Regions from separate parts of the Cellulosimicrobium protaetiae genome, predicted to be linked through region 2. Evidence: predicted binding sites of a transcription regulator. Region 2 holds the regulator's gene; the other holds the start of a gene.
The links. The regulator HspR, encoded in region 2, represses chaperone genes until heat shock. The targets are predictions, from matches to a motif close to AAGTTGAGTCNNNNNGACTCAACTT.
Positions count from the first base shown of each region.

Region 1 (7,465 bases), 1.3 Mb from region 2:
CGCCCTGTACTCCGACTCGCTCGTCACGTTCGTCGCCGACCCGTGGATCTGTCTGCCGCTCTGCCTCGCGGTGGTCCTGGGCGGGATCGGATTCCCGGTGATCTTCGAGCTCTACCGCCGGCGCCGGGCCAAGCCCTCGCGATGGTCCCTGCACACGAAGCTCACGCTCGCGACGACCGGTCTGCTCCTGGTCGGCGGCACGGCGCTCTTCCTCGCGCTCGAGTGGGCGAACCCTCGCACGCTCGGCCCGTTGAGCATCGGGGGCAAGCTGCTCGGCGCGGTCACGCAGTCCGTCATGGCACGCACGGCCGGGTTCAACTCCGTGGACACCTCCGCGATGAACGAGGGCACCTGGCTCGGTACCGACGTCCTGATGTTCGTCGGCGGCGGCAGCGCCGGCACGGCGGGCGGTATCAAGGTCGTGACCTTCGTGGTTCTCGCGTTCGTGATCTGGTCCGAGCTGCGGGGTGACCCCGACGTGGACGCGTTCGACCGACGCATCGCACCGGCGACACAGCGCCAGGCGGTCACCGTCGCGCTCCTCGGGGTCGCGGCCGTGCTGGTGCCCACCCTGGTGATCACCGCGACCTCGCACCACGGTCTGGACCGGGTCCTGTTCGAGGTCACGTCCGCGTTCTCTACCACCGGTCTGTCCACCGGGATCACTGCCGACCTTGCCGGACCGCACCAGCTCATCCTGGTCGCGCTGATGTTCCTGGGCCGGCTCGGGCCGATCACCCTCGGCACCGCTCTGGCGCTGCGCGAGCGCCCACGCATGTTCCGCCGGCCCGAGAGCGCCGCCATCATCGGCTGAGCGCGCTCCTGCCGCGGTCAGACCCGCGACGGCCCGCCCCGGGCGTCCCGGGGCGGGCCGTGTGCGTCAGCTGCTACGGCTCACGTGCCTCGTGCGGAGTCCACCGCGCGAGGAGGCGCGCCGGTCACTCGGGCGGAGGGCGCAGACGCGTCGCGTCGTCGATCTCGTCGTCCGGGCCGCCCGGCGCCTCCGGACCGTCCGGTCCCGCACCCGGCTGCGGCGGGAGCGGCTGGGTCGGGGCCGGCTGCTGGTACGGCGGCAGCGGCTGGGTCGCCCCCGGGGGGACGGGCGGCTGCGCGGGGAGCGGTGTCGTCGGGGACGACTGCGGGTGCGGCGCTCCGGGGGGCGCGTACGGCGCCGCTCCGGGGTGGCCCCCCTGCGGCTGCGGCGGGGCGGGCGGCTGGGTGCCGTACGGGCCCGGGCCCGGGGCCGGGGGCTGCGCCCCGTAGCCCTGCGGCGCGCCCGGCTGGCCCGGGTAGGCGCCCGGCTGCTGACCCGGCTGGCCCGGGTAGGCACCCGGCTGGCCGGGGTACGCGCCCGGCTGCTGCTGGCCCGGCTGCTGCCCGGGGTAGGCGCCGGGCTGGCCCGGGTAGGCGCCCTGCTGCCCGGGGTACTGGCCCTGCTGGCCCGGGTACTGCCCCTGCGGCTGGCCGGGGTACTGACCAGGCTGACCAGGCTGGCCGGGTGCGGCGTAGGCACCGGGCTGACCGGGCTGACCCGGGTAGCCGCCCTGCTGGAAGCCCGCCGCCTGACCGTCCTGGGCGTCCGGCTTGGAGCGGAGCACGAGCCACAGCACGAGACCGATGATGCCGAGCAGCACGACGCCGCCGATGACGAACCAGAGCCAGGCCATCGAGCCGGAGTCCGAGGCGTTGCCCGCGCTGTCGCCGCCGTCGGGCGCGGTGGTGCCGTCGGTGCCCTCGGTCGACTCGTCGGAGCTGTCCTCGCCGCCGCTCGCGGCGCCGCCCGCGACGGCCGAGCCGCGCGCCGTCATCTCGTTGGTCTCGCCGACGACCGGCGTCCACGTCACGGTGTTGCCGTCGACCGTGCCGTTCGACTCGACGACCTCGCCCGGGAAGGTGATGGCGACCTTGATGTCGAGGCCCTCCATCATCTGCCGCGTCATCTCGTCGCTCGTCGCGTCACCCGTGTCCGGGTTGAACTCCTCGCCGGTCATGTCCATCGACCCGCTCACGACGTACTCGTCACCCTCGCGCGTGACGGAGATCGAGTCCGCCGCGCCGGTGTCGAGCTGCGCGATCGGCTGGTCGGCGTAGGTGATCTTCGTGCCGGTGTAGCCGTCCTGCGCGTAGGGCTCCTGCGTCGCGCCCTCGGGCAGGTCGGACTCCATCTCGGAGCCCATCTGGTCCCACATCTCCTGCGGGTCCATGTCCAGGGACGTCGCGAGCTCGTCGCTGAACGCCATGACGACGCTGCCGTCGAACGTGTCGTCCTCGTTGAGGGTGATGGCCATGTCCATCCTCATGCACCCCGCGAGGAACAGTGCGAGGGTGGCGAAGAGGGCGCCGAGGCCGAGTCGTCTGCGCAAGGGTGAGGAGTTCACCCGCCCAGCATGTCGCGGATCGTCGCCCGAGGCGAGGGTCGATGCCGATTTGAGACGGAATGCGGCCGGAGTTCATCCGCTCGGGCCCACGGTCCACCGGGAGCGGCGCGCGAGGCTGACGAATGAAGTTGAGCGGAATACACTCAACTTCGGAGTCGTTCCACTGGTCAGACCATCTTTCGAGCACCACACCGGAGCACCTATGGAAACGAAGTTCACCACGAAGTCGCAGCAGGCGATCGGCGAGGCGATCCAGACCGCGTCGGCCGCCGGCAACCCCCAGCTCGAGCCCACGCACCTCCTCGCCGCCCTGCTCACGCAGGAGGGCGGGGTCGCCGTCGGGCTCCTCGACGCCGTCGGCGCGGACAAGCAGGCGATCGGGCAGAAGGTCCGCGCCGCGCTCGTCGCGCTGCCCACGGCGAGCGGGTCGGCCGTCGCACAGCCGACGCCGTCGCGCGCCACGTCGACGGCGCTCGACGCCGCCGCGCAGGAGGCGCAGGCCCTCGGCGACGAGTACGTCTCGACCGAGCACCTCCTGCTCGGCATCGCCGCGGGATCCTCGCCCGCCGCGACGGCCCTCCAGCAGTCCGGCGCGACCGCCGACGCGCTGCGCTCGGCGCTGCCCGCGGTGCGCGGCAGCGCGCGCGTGACGAGCCCCAACCCCGAGGGCACGTACAAGGCCCTCGAGCAGTACGGCACCGACCTCACGGCCGCGGCCGCAGAGGGCAGGCTCGACCCCGTCATCGGGCGCGACTCCGAGATCCGGCGCGTCGTGCAGGTCTTGAGCCGCCGCACCAAGAACAACCCCGTCCTCATCGGCGAGCCCGGCGTCGGCAAGACGGCCGTCGTCGAGGGGCTCGCCCAGCGCATCGTCGCGGGCGACGTCCCGACGTCGCTCCAGGGCAAGCGCCTCGTCTCGCTCGACCTCGCGAGCATGGTCGCGGGCGCGAAGTACCGCGGCGAGTTCGAGGAGCGGCTCAAGGCCGTGCTGGAGGAGATCCGGTCCTCCGACGGCGAGGTCGTCACGTTCATCGACGAGCTGCACACCGTCGTCGGCGCGGGGGCCGGCGGCGAAGGAGCCATGGACGCGGGCAACATGCTCAAGCCCATGCTCGCGCGCGGCGAGCTGCGTCTCGTCGGCGCGACCACGCTCGACGAGTACCGGGAGTACGTCGAGAAGGACCCGGCGCTGGAGCGCCGCTTCCAGCAGGTGTTCGTCGGGGAGCCCTCCGTCGAGGACACGGTCGCGATCCTGCGCGGCCTCAAGGAGCGGTACGAGGCGCACCACAAGGTGACGATCGCGGACTCGGCGCTCGTCGCCGCGGCGTCGCTCTCCGACCGGTACATCACCGGCCGCCAGCTCCCGGACAAGGCGATCGACCTCGTCGACGAGGCCGCGTCGCGCCTGCGCATGGAGCTCGACTCCTCGCCGATCGAGATCGACGAGCTCCAGCGCGCGGTGACGCGCCTGGAGATGGAGGAGGTCGTGCTCTCGGAGTCGACCGACCCCGCGTCGCTCGAACGCCTGGAGAGGCTGCGCGCCGACCTCGCCGACCGGCGCGAGGAGCTCGCCGCGCTCACCGCGCGCTGGGAGGCCGAGAAGGCGGGCCACAACCGCGTCGGCGACCTGCGCGCGCGGCTCGACGAGCTGCGGACCGCCGTCGAGCGGGCCGTGCGCGAGGGCGACCTGGAGACGGCGGGGCGGCTGCAGTACGGCGAGATCCCGCAGCTCCAGCGCGAGCTCGACGCGGCCGAGGCCGAGGAGGCGGCCACCGACGCCGCCGACGCCGTCGCGGAGCAGGCGCCGATGATCGCCGACAAGGTCGGCGCGGACGAGATCGCCGAGGTCGTGTCCGCGTGGACCGGCATCCCCGCGGGCCGCATGCTCCAGGGCGAGAGCGAGAAGCTCCTGCACATGGAGGACGTCATCGGGGAGCGCCTCATCGGCCAGCAGGCCGCGGTGCGCTCCGTGTCGGACGCCGTCCGACGGTCGCGCGCGGGTGTCGCCGACCCGGACCGCCCCACGGGCTCGTTCCTCTTCCTGGGGCCGACGGGTGTCGGCAAGACCGAGCTCGCGAAGTCGCTCGCCGACTTCCTGTTCGACGACGAGCGCGCCATGGTGCGCATCGACATGTCGGAGTACTCCGAGAAGCACTCGGTGGCCCGGCTCGTCGGCGCGCCCCCGGGGTACGTCGGCTACGAGGAGGGCGGCCAGCTCACCGAGGCCGTGCGGCGCCGGCCGTACTCGGTCGTGCTGCTCGACGAGGTCGAGAAGGCGCACCCGGAGGTCTTCGACATCCTGCTGCAGGTGCTCGACGACGGCCGCCTCACCGACGGCCAGGGCCGCACGGTCGACTTCCGCAACGTCATCCTCGTGCTCACGTCGAACCTCGGCTCGCAGTTCCTCGTGGACCCGATGCTCGACGACGCCGCGAAGCGCGAGGCCGTCATGAGCACCGTGCGGGCGTCCTTCAAGCCGGAGTTCCTCAACCGCCTCGACGACGTGATCGTCTTCGAGCCGCTCACGATCGAGGAGCTCGGGCGGATCGTGGACATCCAGGTCGCGGGGCTCGGCCGGCGGCTCGCCGACCGGCGCATCACGCTCGACGTCACGACGGCGGCGCGGGAGTGGCTCGCGCTCGAGGGCTTCGACCCCGCGTACGGCGCGCGCCCGCTGCGCCGCCTCGTGCAGCGCGAGATCGGCGACCGCCTCGCGCGGATGCTGCTCTCGGGCGACGTGACCGACGGCGACGTCGTGGTCGTGGACCGCGACCCGGGGTCCGAGGGCCTGACCCTCGGCACGGAGGCCCTCGCGGCCTGACCCCCGCCCCGCCGAGGTAGAACCCTGGTCCGCCGAGGTAGAACTCTGGTAGGCCGAGAGAGAACCCTGGTCGTGGACCAGGGTTCTACCTCGCGCAACCACGGTTCTACCTCGCGCAACCACGGTTCTACCTCGCGGGACCAGGGTTCTCGTGGGTGGGGCGAGGGCGGCCGACGTCGGGCGGGTGGTCCGGGGCCGGGACATACTCGGGTCGTGCCGACCGACGAGACCACCGAGCCCGCCGCCCAGCAACGCCTCGACGAGAAGCCCCTGCGCTCCGCCGTCATCGTCAACCCGAACCGGGTCGACGGTCTCGACGCCTTGCGCGCCACGATCACCGCGCGCCTCGCCGAGGCGGGATGGCCCGAGCCCGCGTGGCTCGAGACCACCGCGGAGGACCCGGGGACGGGCCAGGCGCGCCAGGCCGTCGACGACGGCGCGGAGGTCGTGTTCGTCAGCGGCGGCGACGGGACGGTCCGGGCGTGCATCGAGGGGCTCGTGGGCACCGACGCGGCGCTCGCGATCCTGCCGGGCGGCACGGGGAACCTGCTCGCGACGAACCTCGGCATCCCGCCGCGGCCCGAGGACGGGATCCGGCTCGCGCTCGAGCGCGGGCGCCGACAGATCGACGTCGGGGAGGTCGACGGGCAGGTCTTCGCCGTGATGGCGGGCATGGGTCTCGACGCCGCGATGATGGACGACGCCCCGACCGCGCTCAAGGCGAAGGCCGGGGCCCTCGCGTACGTGGTCTCCGCGCTCAAGCACCTGACCGACGACGAGATGAACCTCGAGGTGACGGTCGACGGCCGGACGCGGCGGCGTCGGGCCCGGACCGTCCTCGTCGGGAACGTCGGGCGCCTCCAGGCGGGGACGAACCTCCTGCCCGACGCCGAGCCGGACAACGGGCAGCTCGAGGTCGCGATCGTCGCGCCCCGCAACCTCAAGCACTGGGTGCAGCTCCTGTGGGGCGTCGTGCGGGGCAAGAGCCGGGTCCCGAGCCGGGAGGTCGTGCGGGGCCGCGAGATCTCGGTCGTCTCGGACCGCCCGCAGCCGCGTCAGCTCGACGGCGACGTGATCGAGCCGTCCGAGCGCCTCGACGTGGCCGTGCGGCCCGAGGCGCTGTGGGTGTGCGTGTACCAGCCCGACGAGTCCGAGGACCTGGCCGAGGGCGCGCCCACCGCACGCTGAGTCGGTCGACCCACCGCCCGTGGACGGCGCGGTGTCGACGCCGCACCCTTCGGCAGGATGGGTGCATGAGCTCTCCCCAGACCGGCCCCGAGACCTGGCGGTCGCCCGCCCAGCCCGCCTACGGGGCACCTTCGCCGGAGCCCGCCCCGGCCCCGGGCGCTCGACGCTCCCCGCTCGCCGTCGCGTCGTTCGTCACCGGTGTCGCGACGGTCCTCGTCGGCGCGGTCGTCACGCTGGCCGTCCCGTTCGTCCTCTCGTCGTCGGGGTACTCGCCGACGTCCGTCAGCGTCCTGCAGCTCGTCAACGGGGTCGTCGTCGGCCTGCTCGGTCTGGCCGCCGTGATCACGGGTGCGGTCGTGCTCGTGCAGAGGCAGCCGGGGACGGCGCTCGCGGCCGCGGGGACCGCGCTCGGGGCGTCGGCGCTCCTCGGCGTCCTCCTCGGCCTCGGGCAGGGACTGCTCTACACGGTGCTCTGACCACGCCGCTCGCCGCCCCGCGGTCAGCGTCCGGCGCCGGGAGCCGTCGGCTGTCGTGCACCCGGCCGCGATGACCGCGATCGCGGGGAGCTCAGGCCCCCGGGTCGACGATCCCGTGGCGGAACGCCCAGACCACGAGCTGCACGCGGTCGCGCGTGCCGGTCTTCGTCATCGCCCGGCCGAGGTGCGACTTCACAGTGCTCGGCTCGAGGAAGAGGGTCGTCGCGATCTCGGCGTTGGACGACCCGCGGCACAGCAGCCCGACGATGTCGAGCTCGCGCGGGGTGAGGAGCGCCGCCGCGCCGTCGTCCCGGGAGACGGGCGCGCGGCGGCGCGCGAACTCGCCGATGACGCGTCGCGTGAGGGACTGGTCGACGAGGCCGTCGCCCGCCGCGACGCGCCGGACGGCGTCGACGAGGACCTCGGGCTCGGCGTCCTTGAGCAGGAACCCGCTCGCGCCCGCCTCCAGGGCGCCGAACACGTAGTCGTCGAGGTCGAACGTGCTCACGACGAGCACCGGGACGGGGTCGGCGACGTCGGGCCCGGCGAGCGCGCGCGTCGCCGTGATCCCGTCCCCGCCGGGCATGCGGACGTCCATGCAC
Region 1 is NZ_CP052757.1:4,449,219-4,456,683, reverse strand. Features, by position in the region: gene FIC82_RS19195 (TrkH family potassium uptake protein) at 1-814, shown strand, start outside; gene FIC82_RS20915 (LppM family (lipo)protein) at 939-2,288, opposite strand; gene clpB (ATP-dependent chaperone ClpB) at 2,581-5,199, shown strand; gene FIC82_RS19180 (diacylglycerol/lipid kinase family protein) at 5,413-6,387, shown strand; gene FIC82_RS19175 (hypothetical protein) at 6,453-6,863, shown strand; gene FIC82_RS19170 (response regulator transcription factor) at 6,955-7,465, opposite strand, start outside.
Region 1: a site for HspR is predicted at 2,504-2,528, ahead of clpB (ATP-dependent chaperone ClpB). Genes of this name have one in related genera too.

Region 2 (7,465 bases):
GCTCGTCCGCCGGGCCGTGGTGCACGCCCTCCACCTCGGCCTGGACGACCGCTTCGCCGACGAGCTCGTCTCCGTCGTGGCCGAGGCGTACGGGGACACCTACCCGGGCCTGATCGCGCAACGCGAGGAGCTGGGCACGGTCCTCCGTGACGAGGAGTCGCGGTTCCGTCGCACGGTGCACCGCGGTCTCCGGGAGCTCGAGAAGCTCCAGGGCGCGACGGTCACGGGGGGCGACCTGTTCGTGCTCGCGGACACCTGGGGATTCCCCGTCGAGCTGTCGGTCGACGAGGTCCGTCGCCGCGACATGGCTCTCGCCACGGACTGGCAGGAGGAGTATGCGCTCCACCGCGAGCGCCAGCGGGCACGGTCACGGGCGGCCGCCACGAGCAGGGAATAGTTCGCCCTGAGTGAAGGTTGAGCCTGGTGGACTCAAGTTCTGGCGAGCGGGCTTGCGCGCGAGCGCACCGCGTGCCTACCTTGAGTGAAGCAGACTCAACCCGGTGTGCCCGGGCGCGCGTGCGCCGTCGGGCACCCCATCCACAACGGAGGCAGCACACATGGCACGAGCAGTCGGGATCGACCTCGGCACCACCAACTCGGTGGTCGCCGTCCTCGAGGGCGGAGAGCCCACCGTCATCGCGAACGCCGAGGGGTCGCGCACGACGCCGTCGGTGGTCGCCTTCTCCAAGACCGGCGAGGTCCTCGTCGGCGAGGTCGCCAAGCGCCAGGCGGTCACGAACGTCGACCGCACCATCAGCTCGGTGAAGCGCCACATGGGCACCGACTGGTCGGTGGAGATCGACGACAAGAAGTACACCGCGCAGGAGATCTCCGCGCGCATCCTGGGCAAGCTCAAGCGCGACGCCGAGGAGTACCTGGGCGAGCCGGTCACCGACGCGGTCGTCACCGTCCCGGCGTACTTCAACGACGCCGAGCGCCAGGCGACCAAGGACGCCGGGCAGATCGCGGGCCTCAACGTGACCCGCATCGTCAACGAGCCCACCGCTGCAGCGCTCGCGTACGGCCTGGAGAAGGGCAAGGAGGACGAGCTCATCCTCGTCTTCGACCTGGGCGGCGGCACGTTCGACGTCTCGCTCCTCGAGGTCGGCAAGGACGAGGACGACTTCTCCACGATCCAGGTCCGCGCGACGTCGGGCGACAACCGCCTGGGTGGCGACGACTGGGACCAGCGGATCGTCGAGCACCTCATCAAGCAGGTGAAGAACAGCTCGGGCGTCGACCTGTCGAAGGACAAGATCGCGCTCCAGCGTCTGCGCGAGGCCGCCGAGCAGGCGAAGAAGGAGCTCTCGTCCGCGACGAGCACCACCATCTCGATGCAGTACCTCTCGATGAGCGAGAACGGCCCGATCCACCTGGACGAGAAGCTCACGCGCGCCCAGTTCCAGCAGATGACGCAGGACCTGCTCGACCGGACGAAGGCCCCGTTCCACAAGGTCATCTCCGACGCGGGCGTCTCCGTCTCCGACATCGACCACGTCGTGCTCGTGGGTGGCTCCACCCGCATGCCGGCCGTGACCGACGTCGTCAAGGAGCTCACGGGCGGCAAGGAGCCCAACAAGGGCGTCAACCCGGACGAGGTCGTCGCCGTGGGCGCGGCCCTGCAGGCCGGCGTCATCTCGGGCGACCGCAAGGACGTCCTGCTCATCGACGTGACCCCGCTGTCCCTCGGCATCGAGACCAAGGGCGGCGTGATGACCAAGCTCATCGAGCGCAACACGGCCATCCCGACCAAGCGCAGCGAGATCTTCTCGACGGCCGAGGACAACCAGCCGTCGGTGCTCATCCAGGTGTTCCAGGGCGAGCGCGAGTTCGCGCGCGACAACAAGCCGCTCGGCACGTTCGAGCTCACCGGCATCGCGCCGGCCCCGCGCGGCGTGCCGCAGATCGAGGTCACCTTCGACATCGACGCGAACGGCATCGTCCACGTCGGCGCCAAGGACCGCGGCACCGGCAAGGAGCAGAAGATGACGATCACGGGCGGCTCGGCGCTGCCCAAGGACGACATCGACCGCATGGTCAAGGAGGCCGAGGAGCACGCGGCCGAGGACAAGAAGCGTCGCGAGGAGGCGGAGACCCGCAACCAGGCCGAGGCGTTCGTGTACTCGACCGAGAAGCTCGTCTCCGAGAACAAGGAGAAGCTCCCGGCCGACGTCGTCACCGAGGTCGAGGCCGACATCGCGTCGGTGAAGTCCGCGCTCGAGGGCGAGGACGCCGACGCCGTGAAGACCGCGCACGAGAAGCTCGTCGCGTCCGCGCAGAAGATCGGCCAGGCGCTCTACGCCTCGGCCGAGCAGGAGCAGGCCGCCGGCAACCCCGGCGCCGCGCAGGACGACGCGACCGCCGCCGCGGGTGCCTCGAGCGCTCCGGACGAGGACGTCGTCGACGCCGAGATCGTGGACGACGAGGACGACAAGAAGTGACGTCCCCCGAGGACCGGGGCCCCGAGGAGCAGGCCGGGCGCGAGCCCGGCCAGGGCCCCGAGGACAAGCCGTTCCACTTCACCGACAAGCGCAAGGTCGACCCGGAGGCCGCGGCCTCCGGGGCGGCCGGCGGCTCGGCCGGTGACGACGCGGAGACGGACCCGCTCGCGGGCCTCGACTTCGAGCCGTCCGACGAGGCCGAGGTCGACGCTGCCGTCCTGGCCGCGAAGGCCGAGGCCGCCGAGCACCTCGACGCGCTCCAGCGCGAGCGGGCGAGCTTCACGAACTACCGCAACCGCTCGCTGCGCGACCAGGAGGCCGCGCGGGCGAAGGGCGTGGAGGACGTGCTCACCGCGCTCCTGCCGGTGCTCGACGATGTCGACCGTGCACGCCAGCACGGCGAGCTCACGGGCCCGTTCGCCGCGATCGCGGAGAAGCTCGACGCGAGCCTGGAGAGGTTCGGCATCGAGCGCTACGGCAAGGTCGGGGAGGAGTTCGACCCGACCGTCCACGAGGCGCTCATGCACCAGCCCGACCCCGAGGCCACCACCACCACGGTGAACCTCGTCATCGAGCCGGGCTACCGGATCGGGGACCGCGTCGTGCGCGCCGCGCGGGTCTCGGTCGTCGGCCCGGAGTAGGCGGCCCGGCGCGGGCAGCGCCGCGCCACCACCACCGCCTGCCCGACGGCGCGGGCGCACCTTCCGCGCGAAGGTGCGCCCCGCCGTCGGGCACGCGAGGATCACAGCGGGGAGCCCGCGGGGACCTCCGCGACGAGCACAGCACACGCATCACCGACCACCCCACGACGCGAAGGACCAGGACCACGACCACCGACAGGAGGGAGGCGCCGTGACCGGACAGGACTGGATGGAGAAGGACTTCTACGCCGCGCTCGGCGTCCCCAAGGACGCCGACGACGCCACGATCAAGAAGGCCTACCGCAAGCTCGCGCGCCAGTACCACCCCGACCAGAACCAGGGTGACGAGACGGCCGAGGCGAAGTTCAAGGAGATCGGCGAGGCCTACGCCGTGCTGTCCGACGCCAAGGAGCGCGAGCAGTACGACGCGATCCGCGCGATGGCCGGCGGCGGCGCGCGCTTCTCCGCGGGCCCCGGCGGTCCCGGGGGCGCGGGCTTCGAGGACGTGTTCGGCGGCATGTTCGGCGGCGGCGGCCCGGGCGGCACCCGGGTCCGCTACTCGACCGGTGGTCAGGGCGCGGGCGGGTTCGAGGACATCCTCGGCTCGATGTTCGGCGGCGCGGGCGCGCAGCAGTTCGGCGGCGGCCCCCGCCCGCGGGCCGGGGCGGACGTCGCCGCGGCCACGACCCTCCCGTTCCGCCAGGCGGTCGAGGGCTCGACCGTCACCTTCACGGTCGACGGCCGCAACGTCACCACGCGCATCCCGCCGGGCGTGCGCGACGGCCAGAAGATCCGGCTGCGCGGCAAGGGACGCCCCGGCATGGCCGGCGGGCCCGACGGCGACCTCGTCGTCACCGTCCACGTCACCCCGCACCCGGTGTTCTCGCTCGACGGGAACAACCTGCGCGCGACCGTCCCCGTGACGTTCGCCGAGGCCGCTCTCGGGGCGACGATCAGCGTGCCGACGCTCGACGGCGCGTCCGTGAAGGTCAAGGTCCCCGCCGGCACCCCGTCGGGCCGCACGCTGCGCGTCAAGGGCCGCGGCGTGCAGACCGCGAAGGCGACCGGCGACCTGCTCGTCACCGTCCAGGTCGCGGTGCCGCAGAAGCTCTCGAAGGCCGCGCGCGAGGCGGTCGAGACGTTCGCCGCCGAGACGGACGGCCAGGACGTGCGCGCCGACCTGGTCCGTCAGGCCGCGGAGTAAGGGGGTCGTGATGGCCCACCGGAAGACTCATGACTTCTCGGTCGGCGAGGACGCACGTGGCTCCGGACGGGCTCCGGCGAGCGACGTCGACCAGGACGCCCCCGTCCTCGTCATCTCCCAGGCCGCGGCGCTCGCGGGCATGCACCCGCAGACGCTGCGTCAGTACGACCGCCTCGGCCTCGTCGTCCCCCGGCGCACGTCGGGGCGGGGGCGGCGCTACTCCCTGCGCGACGTCGCGAAGCTGCTCGAGGTGCAGCGCCTCAGCCACGACGAGGGCATCAACCTCGCGGGTATCCAGCGCATCCTCGCGCTCGAGTCGCAGGTCGAACGCCTGGAGCGGCGCATCGAGGCGCTCTCCGCGCGGGTCGAGCCGGGCGGTCGCGTGTTCGCCGCCGCGGCGAGCGGCGACGTCGTCGTGGTGCCGCGCGGGCGCAGCGTGCGCCGCGGGGTCGAGGAGGCGCTGCGCGAGACGCTCGTCGAGCACGGCGAGGCGCGCGCGCTGGTCATCTGGCGGCCGCGGTCCGACGACGCGCGCTCCTGACGCCGGTCGGTGCGGCGTCAGCCGTGCGCCCGGGGCCGGGTGCGGCACGCGGGCACGACGAGGCGGCAAAACCCGCCGGCACGCATTTTCGCAAGAATGTCGTGCGCTAATTACCCTGCATTCTTGCGTTTCTTAGCCAGGCCTTCCTTGCTATACATCGCGCAATTCCAGGAATACCGTGGACGACGGAAGCCCAGCCCCCACGGGTCCTCGCAGACAGGAGAGATCGCGATGAGCAGCCTCATGGAGATGCCGCAGGTCGTCGAGTGTTCGATCGACGGCTGCGGGTACAACCACGACCACGGGTGCCACGCGGGCGCCGTCACCATCGCGGGCCACGCCGGCGACGCCGAGTGCGCGACGTTCATCCCGCTCGGCACCAAGGGCGGCCTGGAGAAGGTCCTCGCGCACGTCGGTGCCTGCCAGCGCACCGAGTGCGTCCACAACGCCTCGCTCGAGTGCTCGGCCCCGTCGATCCGTGTCGGCGCCGGGGCGTCCGGCGAGGACAAGGCCGACTGCCTCACCTTCACGCCGCGCTGACGCGGCGACCGCAGACCTCTCCCTGAAGGCGGGCCGGCCACCACCGGCCCGCGGGACGCCCCCTGACACGCCCCGACCCCACGCTCGCCCGTGCGGTCGGGGCGTCGTCGTGCCGGTGCGGGCCGTCGTCGTGCAGGGTCCGCCCGTGCGTCAGCGCTGCAGCACGTTCAGGAGCTCGACGGCGGCCGCGTGGGTCTGTGGCAGCGGTTCGAGCCAGACGCGCGGCGGACGGCGCAGGATCGCCGTGACACCCAGCGTCAGGCCGGTGCGCTCGATGTTGTGCCGCAGCACCGTGCGCAGCTCGCCCTCGTCGGCGCCGCGCTCGCCGAGGACGACGAAGATCCCGCTCCCGAGGGACGCCATCGGGTGCCCGTCCCCGAAGGTCTGCGTGAGCGCGCGCCCCATCGCGGCCGACCGCGCGAAGCGTTGCCAGCCGGTGAGGTCGTCGAGCGCGACGTCGACGACGAGCAGACCGTGCGTCCGCGTGGCGTCGCTGCCCGCGCGTCGTGCGACGCCGTACGTCTCGCGGAGCCGGTGGACCAGGTACTGGGCGGTCGCGAGGCCCGACTCGGGATCCAGGACCTCGGGCGTGACCGGGGTCGCCTCGTACCCCTCCGACCAGCCGACGGCGACCGCGCGCAGCAGCCGGACCTCCGGTTCACGGTCGTGCACCCCGTACAGGCACGCGACGTCGTCGAGGGTCTCGCCGATCCCGACCCCGGCCTCGGCCCTCGCGCGGCCGAGCCGTTCGGCGGCGGGCGCGCCGTCCCGTTCCTCGCACATCGCCTCGACGAGCGCGTCGACGGCAGGGTGGTACCAGTCGCCCGGTCGCAGCCAGACGCTGTCCGCGCTCGTCCTGCGCCAGCGTTCGCGCACGGTGTCGTGCGCGGGCGCGGCGTACCCCTGGAGGTGGTCCATGTAGATGAGACGGGCGACCGGCCGATCCATGACGCGAGTCCGCGAAGAAGTTTCCGAGACTCGGCGTCCGGGGTGAAAAGGGGCGAAAGCGGAGGAGTCTGGCCGATACCGTTCCGTCGCCGGAAGGCCGCTGACCCGGAGTTGGACGTCCGTCTACTATGGCCACCGTAGCCTCGGTTCGGGGCGGTCTCCGGGGCGGTGACATGACACAGGCGCAAGAACGGGTGTGGAGCGAGGCGTTCAGCGACGCCGAGCTCATCACCGCCGTACGCGAGGGCGACACGAGCGCCTACGGCGCCCTCTACGAACGGCACGCCGCAGCGGCCCGGACGGTCGCCCGCCAGTACGTCCGGTCCACGGCCGACGCCGACGACGTCGTCTCCGACGCGTTCGCGCGCACCCTGTCCGTGCTCCAGGGCGGCGGGGGGCCCGACGTCACCTTCCGGGCCTACCTCTTCACCGTCGTCCGGCGGCTCTCCTACGACCTCGTCAACGGCGCGCGCCGCACGCAGCCGACCGACGACGAGCGCACGTTCGAGACCGCGTTCGGGCCGATGGCGTCCACCGAGGACCCGACGCTCGAGGGCTTCGAGCGCTCCACGGTCACGCGCGCCTACCAGGAGCTGCCGGAGCGGTGGCGGGCCGTGCTCTGGTACACCGAGGTCGAGAGCCTCTCCCCGGCCGAGATCGCGCCCATCCTCGGCCTCACCGCGAACGGCGTCTCGGCGCTCGCCTACCGCGCGCGCGAGGGACTGCGACAGGCGTACCTCCAGCAGCACCTCACGTCCGTCCCCGCCGAGGAGTGCCGCGCCGTCAACGCGCTCCTCGGGTCGTACGTGCGCGGCGGCCTCGCCAAGCGTGAGACCGCCCGCGTCGAGTCGCACCTCGACGGCTGCGGCGAGTGCCGCGGGCTGGTGCTCGAGCTCGGGGACGTCTCGCACGGCATGCGGGCGGTCATCGCGCCCCTGGTCTTCGGCGTCGGCGCGCTCGGCCTCGTCGGGACGGCGCTGCCGACCTTCGGCGGCGCGGCCGTGGCCGGTGGCGTCGGCGCGGCGCTGCAGGGTTCGTCGAACGCCGGAGCGGGGTCCGCGGGTGGCAGCGGTGCCGCAGGCGGCTCGGGTGGCACGGCCGCCGGGGCCGGCGGCGGTGGCGCGGCCGGGACGAGCGTCGCGGGAACCGG
Region 2 is NZ_CP052757.1:1,132,261-1,139,725, forward strand. Features, by position in the region: gene FIC82_RS04845 (alanine--tRNA ligase-related protein) at 1-397, shown strand, start outside; gene dnaK (molecular chaperone DnaK) at 558-2,441, shown strand; gene grpE (nucleotide exchange factor GrpE) at 2,438-3,082, shown strand; gene FIC82_RS04860 (DnaJ C-terminal domain-containing protein) at 3,294-4,286, shown strand; gene FIC82_RS04865 (heat shock protein transcriptional repressor HspR) at 4,297-4,827, shown strand; gene FIC82_RS04870 (DUF1540 domain-containing protein) at 5,059-5,367, shown strand; gene FIC82_RS04875 (hypothetical protein) at 5,518-6,315, opposite strand; gene FIC82_RS04880 (sigma-70 family RNA polymerase sigma factor) at 6,489-7,465, shown strand, end outside.